3 regions of the uncultured Devosia sp. genome follow, and region 1 is predicted to be linked to each of the others. Evidence: predicted binding sites of a transcription regulator. Region 1 holds the regulator's gene; each other region holds the start of a gene.
The links. Region 1 encodes PhoB, which activates phosphate uptake and scavenging genes when phosphate is short. Its sites were predicted from a motif close to TGTCATNNANCTGTCAT; they were not measured.
Positions count from the first base shown of each region.

Region 1 (3,084 bases):
GCTGATCGAGGAAGGCGTGACCGAAGACATTTTCACCAATCCTGTGAACAAGCAGACGCAGGACTACATCATGGGCCGTATCGGCTGATCCGCGCCGCGGACGAAAGGATTTCGCCATGCCCAATTCCAACCAGGACCATATCGTCACGTCCTATAGTGACGAGCTGACCTCGCTGGCCCAGTTGATCGCCGAAATGGGCGGCCAGGTCGAAGTGGCCATCGAAAACGGCACCAAGGCCCTGCTCAAGCTCGACCGCGAACTGGCCGATGTCACTATCATCGCCGACCAGCGCATCGACGACATGCAGCGCCGCATCGACGACGTGGCAGTGTCGATGATCGCCCGCCGCCAGCCCATGGCCAGCGACCTGCGCGCCATCGTCACCGCCATCCACGTCGCCAGCGACCTGGAGCGCGTCGGCGACATGGCCAAACAATTGGCCCGCCGCTCGCTCAAGCTCGATGGGCTCAGCCTGCAGCCCACCTTCTACAACGGCGTGCGCAACATGACGGGCCTGGTGCTGCGCCAGATCAAGGACGCGCTGGATGCCTATGCCAGCCGCGACTCGGCGGCGGCCATCGAAGTGTGCAACCGCGACGACGAGGTCGATGCCATGCACACCTCCCTGTTCCGCGAATTGCTGACCTATATGATGGAAGATCCGCGCAACATCACCCAGTGCACCCATCTGCTGTTCTGCGCCAAGAATCTGGAGCGCATCGGCGACCACGCCACCAATATCGCGGAGCGCGCCTATTACCTGCAGACCGGCAAGCAACTGAGCAGCGACGTTCAGGAACTGCACCGGACCCAGATCAAGGCGTGACCGGCCGCTTGCCGGTCCACTTTGGGAGCTAACCGATGCCCGCCACCATTCTTGTTGTCGAGGACGAGGAAGATATCTCGATCCTCCTGCGCTACAATCTCGAGGCCGAAGGGTTCAGCGTGCTCACCGCCGAAACCGGCGACGAGGCGCAGCAACACATCCAGGACAAGCTGCCCGATCTGATCCTGCTCGACTGGATGCTGCCCGAAGTGTCCGGCATCGAGTTGTGCCGGCGCCTGCGCGCGCGCGAGGAAACCGCTCGCGTGCCGATCATCATGATCACCGCGCGTGGCGAAGAAGAGGAACGCGTGCGCGGCCTTGCCACCGGGGCCGACGACTATGTCGTCAAGCCGTTCTCGGTGCCCGAACTGCTGGCCCGCATCCACGCCCTGTTGCGCCGGGCCAATCCGAACCTGGTCACCGCCGCGATCAAGGTGGGCGACCTGGAGCTGGACCGCACCACCCACCGCGTCCGCCGTGCCGCCCGCGACGTGCATCTGGGCCCCACCGAATATCGTCTCCTCGAATATCTGATGCGCCATCCCGGCCGGGTCTATTCGCGCGAGCAATTGCTCGACGGCGTCTGGGGCAACGATGTCTATGTCGATGAACGCACCGTCGATGTGCATATCGGCCGCCTGCGCCGCGCCATCAATCGCGGCCGCGAAACCGATCCCATCCGCACCGTGCGTGGCGCCGGCTACGCCTTCGACGAAAGATTTGCCGTTCCGGTATAGCCCGTCGCGGCCCGGCTCCGACGCCGGTTTTCCCGCCGCGCCCGGCACCTCCGGCGTATGCGTGGCATTCAGCAGCCGCGAGCCGAACCGAACTTGTACGAGTCCCCGGCCTACACATCACCGTTACAAACCTTGTCTATCGATCGGAAATGGCCGGCACCCATGCGCGGCAATTTTTCGATGGGACATACGATGATCAAACTTGCACGAACACTTGTATCGACGGTGTCGGCGCTGGCGCTGGTTGCCCCTGCTTTGGCTCAGAGCGCCCTGCCCCAGGCGACCGACAGCTATTTCATGTCGGCGCAGGAAAGCCTGGCTGCCCTGATCGCCCAGCAACCCAATACCGGCAAGGCCAAGAACGTCATCCTGTTCGTTGGCGACGGCATGTCCATTCCTACCATTACCGCCGCCCGCATTTTCGAGGGCCAGGAACGTGGTGTCGACGGCGAAAGCAACAGCCTGTCGTTCGAAAAGCTGCTGCCCTACGTCGCCCTGTCCAAGACCTATACCCATGACAGCCAGGTCGCCGACAGCGCCCCGACCGCGACGGCAATGACCACTGGCGTCAAATCGGTCAATGGCACGATCGGCGTCAACCAGAGCGTTGTTCTCGAGGATTGCTCGACCCAGGCCAAGGCCACCGTCACCAGCATATTCGAGCAGGCCGAAGCCGCCGGGCTCGCGACCGGCGTCGTCTCGACCGCCCGCATCACCCACGCGACGCCGGCCGCCACTTATGCCCATAGCGCCGGCCGCGATTGGGAAAACGACACCAACCTGCCCGAAGGCACCACTGAATGTGCCGACATTGCCAGCCAGCTCGTGAACTGGCCCGCCGGCGACGGCTTCGAGGTCATCCTGGGCGGCGGTCGCGCCAACTTCATGACGGCCGAGACCGCCGATCCGGAATATCCGGAAAAAACCGGCTCGCGCAAGGACGGGCATGACCTGGTCGCCGAATGGCAGGCCAAGTACAATGATGGCGCCTATGTGTGGAACAAGGAGCAGTTCGACGCGGTCGATATCGCCACCACCAAGCACCTGTTCGGCCTCTTTGAAGGCTCGCACATGCAGTATGAAGCCGATCGCGCCAAGGATGCCGGCGGCGAGCCCTCCCTGGCCGAGATGACCGTCAAGTCGATCGAGATGCTGTCGCAGAACGAAAATGGCTTCGTACTGATGGTCGAAGGCGGCCGTATCGACCACGCCCACCATGCCGGCAACGCCGCCCGTGCACTGATGGATACCGTAGCCCTGTCCGAGGCCGTGCAGGCCGCCTATGATGCCGTCAATCCCGAGGAAACGCTGATCGTCGTCACCGCCGACCACAGCCACGTGTTCTCGATCGCCGGCTACCCGGTGCGCGGCAACCCGATCCTGGGCATCGGCGGCACTGCCGACGATGGCAAGGCCTATACCACGCTGGGATATATGAACGGCCCGGGCGCTGCGGTCTATGAAGGCGAAGCGCCGGTTGCTCCCGAGGGTGCCGAGGCCGATGCCCCGCTCACCATCCG
Region 1 is NZ_CAXTKA010000008.1:13,387-16,470, forward strand. Features, by position in the region: gene pstB (phosphate ABC transporter ATP-binding protein PstB) at 1-88, shown strand, start outside; gene phoU (phosphate signaling complex protein PhoU) at 117-827, shown strand; gene phoB (phosphate regulon transcriptional regulator PhoB) at 863-1,564, shown strand; gene ACFE8X_RS10735 (alkaline phosphatase) at 1,757-3,084, shown strand, end outside.

Region 2 (3,084 bases), on a different contig from region 1:
ACCTGCGTGATGGGGTCATCCTCCCCGTGGTCGACAACGTCAACTTCGAGGTCGCCGCCGGCGAATGCGTCGTCCTCGGCGGTCCGTCCGGCGCCGGCAAGAGCTCCATTCTCAAGATGGTCTATGGCAATTACGGTGTCGATGCCGGCCATATCTGGCTGACCCATGACGGCGATGAAGTCGATCTCGCCACCGCCGATCCGCGTCTTGTCCTGACCCTGCGCCGTGACACCATCGCTTATGTGTCGCAATTCCTGCGCACCGTGCCCCGGGTCTCGGCGCTCGACGTGGTGGCGGAGCCATTGGTCATCCGTGGTGCCGACAAGGCGGAAGCCCATGACCGGGCCAGGATGCTATTGGCGCAGCTCAACCTGCCGGAGCGGCTCTGGTCGTTGCCGCCGGCGACGTTCTCGGGCGGGGAGCAGCAGCGTGTCAACATCGCGCGCGGCTTCATCACCGACCATAAGGTGCTTTTGCTCGACGAACCCACCGCGTCGCTCGATGCGACCAATCGCGCGGTGGTGGTTGCCATGATCGCCCGGAAAAAGGCCGAGGGCACGGCGCTGCTCGGCATTTTCCACGATGAGGATGTGCGCTCCCAAGTCGCCGATCGCGTCGTCGATGTCACCACCTTTGCCCCCAGGATCGCTGCATGACCAAGCTTGGCACCGAACCCCATATCCATCCGACCGCCAAGGTCGCGCATTCAACGCTTGGCCGCTATACCGAGGTGGGTGCCGGCTGCAGCGTGTCGCATTCGAGCCTGGGCGACTATTCCTACTGCGTCGGCAACACGCAGATCGCCTATGCCCAGATCGGCAAGTTCGCCAATATTGCCGCCCATGTGCGCATCTATGCCAGCATGCATCCGATGGAGCGGGCCTCGCTGCACCATTTCACCTATCGCTCGGCCTGGTACTTCGAGGGCGAAGCGGATGATCAATCGTTCTTTGATTGGCGCGCCGGGCAGGGCATCAATATCGGCCACGATACCTGGATCGGCCATGGCGCCGTGATCATGCCGGGCATCAGCGTCGGCAACGGCGCCATCATCGGCTCCAACGCCGTGGTCACCAAGGATGTTGCCGCCTTCGCCATCGCCGTCGGCGTGCCTGCGCGCACCATCAAGCAGCGGTTCCCGGACACGATTGCCGCGCGCCTCGATGCTCTGGCGTGGTGGGATTGGGAGCATGAACGCCTGCGCGCGGGGCTGCGGGATTTCCGCACGCTTTCGACCGAGGAGTTTCTGGACAAAAACGAAAGCTAAGCCTGCCCACAAACGATAAACCCGCGACTCCCCAGTCGCCCCTGTGCATCGTCATCGTTCCGTCACGCAATCGACATGTCAGGTTTATGATCGCGCCCTAGGCATGCCTTCGGTTCAACACCGGAGGGCAGCAATGCTCAAGATTTCCAGGGTCACGCGACGGTTCGGCAGCAAGACTGCCGTCGACAACGTCGATCTGGAAATTCCCGACGGTCAGATGGTCGGCATCATCGGGCGATCCGGCGCCGGCAAGTCCACCCTGCTGCGGATGATCAACCGGCTTGCCGACGTTTCGGAAGGCTCGATCAGCTTCGACGGCGTTGCGGTTTCGGCGCTCAAGGGCCAAGCCTTGCGCAACTGGCAGCGCGACTGCGCCATGATCTTCCAGCAGTTCAACCTCGTACCGCGCCTTGACGTGCTGACCAATGTGCTGCTCGGCCGGCTCAATGGGCGCAATACGGTGGCGTCGCTGCTCAATGTCTTCAGCCATGCGGAACGCCTCGACGCGCTGCAGGCGCTGGACCGGCTGGATATCGCCCAGACCGCGCTGCAGCGGGCCGGAACCCTGTCGGGCGGCCAGCAGCAGCGCGTGGCCATCGCCCGCGCGCTGATGCAGAGCCCCAAGATGATCCTGGCCGACGAGCCGATCGCCTCGCTTGATCCGCGCAATGCTCAGATCGTCATGGACAGCCTGCGCGCCATCAATCACGACCACGGCCTGACCATCATCACCAATCTGCATACGCTCGATACCGCGCGCCATTATTGCCAGCGCATCATCGGCATGGCCGCCGGCCGGGTCGTCTTTGACGGCAACCCCGAGCAACTGACCGAAAGTGCCGCCCGCACCATCTATGGTGCCGACGGCATGAAGGAAGCCTTTTCGGAGGCCATCACCTCCACAGCCATCGCCAGCAAGAGCGAGCGTGTCGTCGCCCTCGACGCCCGGGCGGAAGCCTTCGCCAACTGACGCTGTGCGCACCCCATCCAACCCCGCGGCAAAAGCGGGGCGGATTGCAAACCAGGAGAAAACCATGCTGAAAACTATGCTTATGGGCGCCGTCACGCTCGTCGCCCTTGGTGCCGGCTCGACCGCCACCTTCGCTCAGGACGTCAAGGAGCTGCGCATTGGCATCCTCGGCGGCGAAAACGAAGCCGACCGCCTGCGCAATTACGCATGCCTCGCCGACCATCTCAAGACTGATCTGGGCTTCGAGAAGGTCTCGCTGTTCCCGGCTGCCGATTATGACGGCGTGATCCAGGGCCTTCTGGGCGGCACTCTGGACGTCGCCGGCCTGGGCGCTTCGGGCTATGCGGCCATCGCCATCGAAAACCCCGACGCGGTCACCCCGATCCTGACCACCCAGCAGTCCGACGGCTCGACCGGCTATTATTCGATCGGCCTGGCGCTCAAGTCCTCCGGCATCACCGACATCATGTCCGCCAAGGGCAAGAAGCTGGGCTATGCCGATCCCGACTCGACCTCGGGTTATCTGGTGCCGCTGACCCAGATTCCGGTCACCACCGGCGTTCCGAACGACCAGTTTTTCGCCTCCGCCGACTTCAATGGCGGCCATGAAAACAACGTCCTGGCCCTACTCGACGGCAAGTCCGACGTTTCGGTCGACGACTCTTCGGGGATCGGCGATTTCATGGACGGCTATACCTCCGGGACCTTCCGCAAGCTCGTCGACAAGGGCGCCGTCGATCCCGCAGACTTCGTCGAAGTGTGGCGTTCGCCCTTGATCCCGAACGGTCCGCTCGTCGTGCGCAACGAACTGGGCGCCGACCTGACCAAGAAGATCACCGACTTCTAC
Region 2 is NZ_CAXTKA010000007.1:51,104-54,187, reverse strand. Features, by position in the region: gene phnL (phosphonate C-P lyase system protein PhnL) at 1-656, shown strand, start outside; gene ACFE8X_RS09975 (acetyltransferase) at 653-1,267, shown strand; gene phnC (phosphonate ABC transporter ATP-binding protein) at 1,401-2,237, shown strand; gene phnD (phosphonate ABC transporter substrate-binding protein) at 2,302-3,084, shown strand, end outside.
Region 2: a site for PhoB is predicted at 1,317-1,333, ahead of phnC (phosphonate ABC transporter ATP-binding protein). Genes of this name have one in related genera too.

Region 3 (3,084 bases), on a different contig from region 1:
GTGGCGCGATCAGCAGCCAGGGCAGGCCGCCATTGCGGTAAAAAGCGCGTCGTTCCATGTTGCCACCCGCTTGGACTGAGCAAAGAGAAACGCGGGCGGCCAGTGATGGCCGCCCGCGCTGTCAGACAGATTGATCAGGGAAGAACGGCGTTCTTGTAGGTCGCCTGGAAGCGGCGCAGGATGTCGTTGCCTTTGGTGTCGAATTCATCCAGCGCCTGCTGCACGGGTTCATTGTTGAACAGCACGTTCTGGATGGTTTTGACCATTTCGGCGCGGATCGAGGCGTAGTTGCCCAGGCGAATGCCGCGAGTGTTCTCAGTCGGCGGGGTGAAGGTCAGGCTCTGAATGGCCTTTTCGCGGCCCTTATAGGGAGCAGCGTTATAAAAGCCGTTGGCCGTCATGGCTTCAAAGCCGGTATTGGTTACCGGGATATAGCCGGTCACTGTCGACCACCATTCGGTCTGCTTGGGCGTGGCGAGGAAGTTGTAGAACGCTGCGGCGCCCTTGTACTCTTCCGGTGTCTTGCCCTTGAGGGTCCACAGCGACGCGCCGCCGACCAGGCTATTGGTGCGTTCGACGCCGTCGAGCATCGGCAGCATGGCCACATCCCAATGCAGGTCGGGAATGGCCTTTGCGGTCACGCTGCCATGGCCGGCGATCGAGCCCGAAAAGATCTGGCACTTGCCGGCAGCAAAAGCGTCCTGGTCAACTTCGCCGGTGTCCTTGCTCTTGAGAACGAGCAGGCCTTCGTCATACATCGCCTTGATCCAGGTCAGCTGCTGGACGAACTTGCCCTTGCCAACGACCATTTCGGCATCGAGGCCGTCAAAGCCATTGCCGTTGGTGGCGATAGGCTGGTTGTGAATGGCGGAGAACTGCTCGAACCACTGCCAGGCACCAGCCGGATCGAAGCCGATCGGGCAGTCATAGCCAGCGGCCTTCATCTTGCGAGCGACGTCTTCGACCTGGCTCCAGGTGGCGGGCAGGCCTTCAAAGCCAACCTTGGCCAAGGCGTCGGTGTTGTAATAAATCATCGCCGTCGAGGAGTTGAACGGCATGGACAGTAGTTCGCCCTTGGAGGTCGAATAGTACGAGGCGATGCCGGAGAAGTAGTTGCTCCAGTCGATGTCGTAGCCGTTTTCGCTCATCAACTGGCCGACGGGCAGATAGGCCTGGCTCAGCATCAGATCGAGCGTGCCGGCGTCGAAGATCTGCGAGATCGTTGGCTGCTTGTTGGCGCGGTAGGCCGCGATGGTATTCTGCAGGTTGGTGTCGTAGTCATTCTGACTGATGCAGACGATTTCATAGTCGGCTTGCGACGCGTTGAAATCCTTACACATGTCCTGGATGCGCTCGGACAGGTCGCCCGAAAGGCCATACCAGAATTCGAACTTGGTCGGCGCGGCCAGGGCGGGCGCGCTGGCCAGCGCCAGGGCGCCGACCGAAAACACTGCGTTGAGCAGCCAATTGCGTGTCATCTGTGGTCTCTCCGAAATGAGGGTGCCGAGCGCGTTGCCAGCGCCGGAGTCCTAGTCGCGGATTTTGACAGTTGAGTTTCAGCCAGATGAACGCACCATGACGCTTTGACGATGCAGCGATGCTGCCCCGCCGGTTCAAACGAGCGTCATCGCAGTGTCATACAAATGTCATCCATCGTTTTCATTCGTCCCCTAATTGGGCCCGGTTCATTATCCCAGGGGGTTCTTTCATGCCGATCAAAAGTTCGACCGCTGCGCTTGTTGCCGCGCTACTTGCCACCACCGCCCTGCCCGCCTTGGCGGCGCCGACCTTCAACCGGATCGCCAGCTTTCCGGTCGAGCTCAACGCTCCCGATGCCGAGGCGACCTCTTCGGAAATCATCACCGCCACCGATGACGGCATGATGCTGATCTATTCGGACAGCCCAAATGGCGGCATCGGCTTCATCGACGTGACCGATCCCAAGACGCCCAAGCCGGCCGGCTATATGGACATGGGCGGTGAGCCCACCTCCGTCACCGTGATCGGCGCCAAGGCCTATGTGGCCGTCAACACGCGCGAGAATTTCGTCGAGCAGACCGGCAAGCTGGTCGTCGTCGATATCGCGACCAAGACCGTCGACGGCGAATTTGAGCTCGGCGGCCAGCCCGATTCCATTGCCCACAACAAGGCCGGCACCATCCTGGCCATCGCTATCGAGAACGAGCGCGACGAGGAGGTTAACGACGGTGCTATCCCGCAATTGCCCTCCGGTTTCCTCGTTCTCGTTACTCTGGCCGATGGCGCCGTCACCGAAGCGGGTATCAAGAAGGTCGAGTTGACCGGGCTGTCCGACATTGCACCCGAGGACGCCGAAGTCGAATTCGTCGCCTTTAACAACAATGACGAAGTCGCTGTCACATTGCAGGAAAACAACTGGATCGCCATCATCGACGCCAAGACCGGTACCGTCACCGGCGGCTTCACTGCCGGCTCCACGTCGGTGGAAGGCATCGACACCAAGAACGACGGCCAGATCGATTTCACCGGTTCCAAGGACGACTTGCTGCGCGAACCCGATGCGGTCAAGTGGCTCGATGCCGATCGCCTCGTCGTCGCCAATGAGGGCGACTGGAACGGCGGCTCGCGCGGCTTTACCATCTTCAACCGCGATGGCACCGTCTCCTGGGACTCGGGCAATGCGCTTGACGTCATGGCCGCCCAGATGGGTCACTATCCTGATCAGCGCAATAAGAAGGGCGTCGAGCCCGAAGGCCTGGAAGTTGCTGAAATCGGCGACACCCAGTTCATCTTCGTTGCCGAGGAACGCTCCTCCTTGATCGCTATCTACAAGGACACCGGCGCTGCCCCCGAATATCTGCAATCGGTACCGTCGGGCATCGGCCCCGAAGGCCTGATCGCCATTCCCGAGCGTAACCTGCTGGTCACCGCCAACGAGAACGACCTGCGCGAGGACGGTCTCGCGGGCTCGCACGTCATGCTCTATGAGCTGGCTGAAGGCACGCCGAACTATCCCCAGATCGTCTCCGATCTGGATACCGACGGTCACCCCATCGGTTGGGCCGCGCTCTCGGGCGCAGTAGCCGATGCCGAAAAGCCAGGCCT
Region 3 is NZ_CAXTKA010000007.1:44,311-47,394, forward strand. Features, by position in the region: gene ACFE8X_RS09935 (ABC transporter permease subunit) at 1-58, opposite strand, end outside; gene ACFE8X_RS09940 (extracellular solute-binding protein) at 135-1,478, opposite strand; gene ACFE8X_RS09945 (esterase-like activity of phytase family protein) at 1,709-3,084, shown strand, end outside.
Region 3: a site for PhoB is predicted at 1,634-1,650, ahead of ACFE8X_RS09945 (esterase-like activity of phytase family protein). Genes of this name have one in related genera too.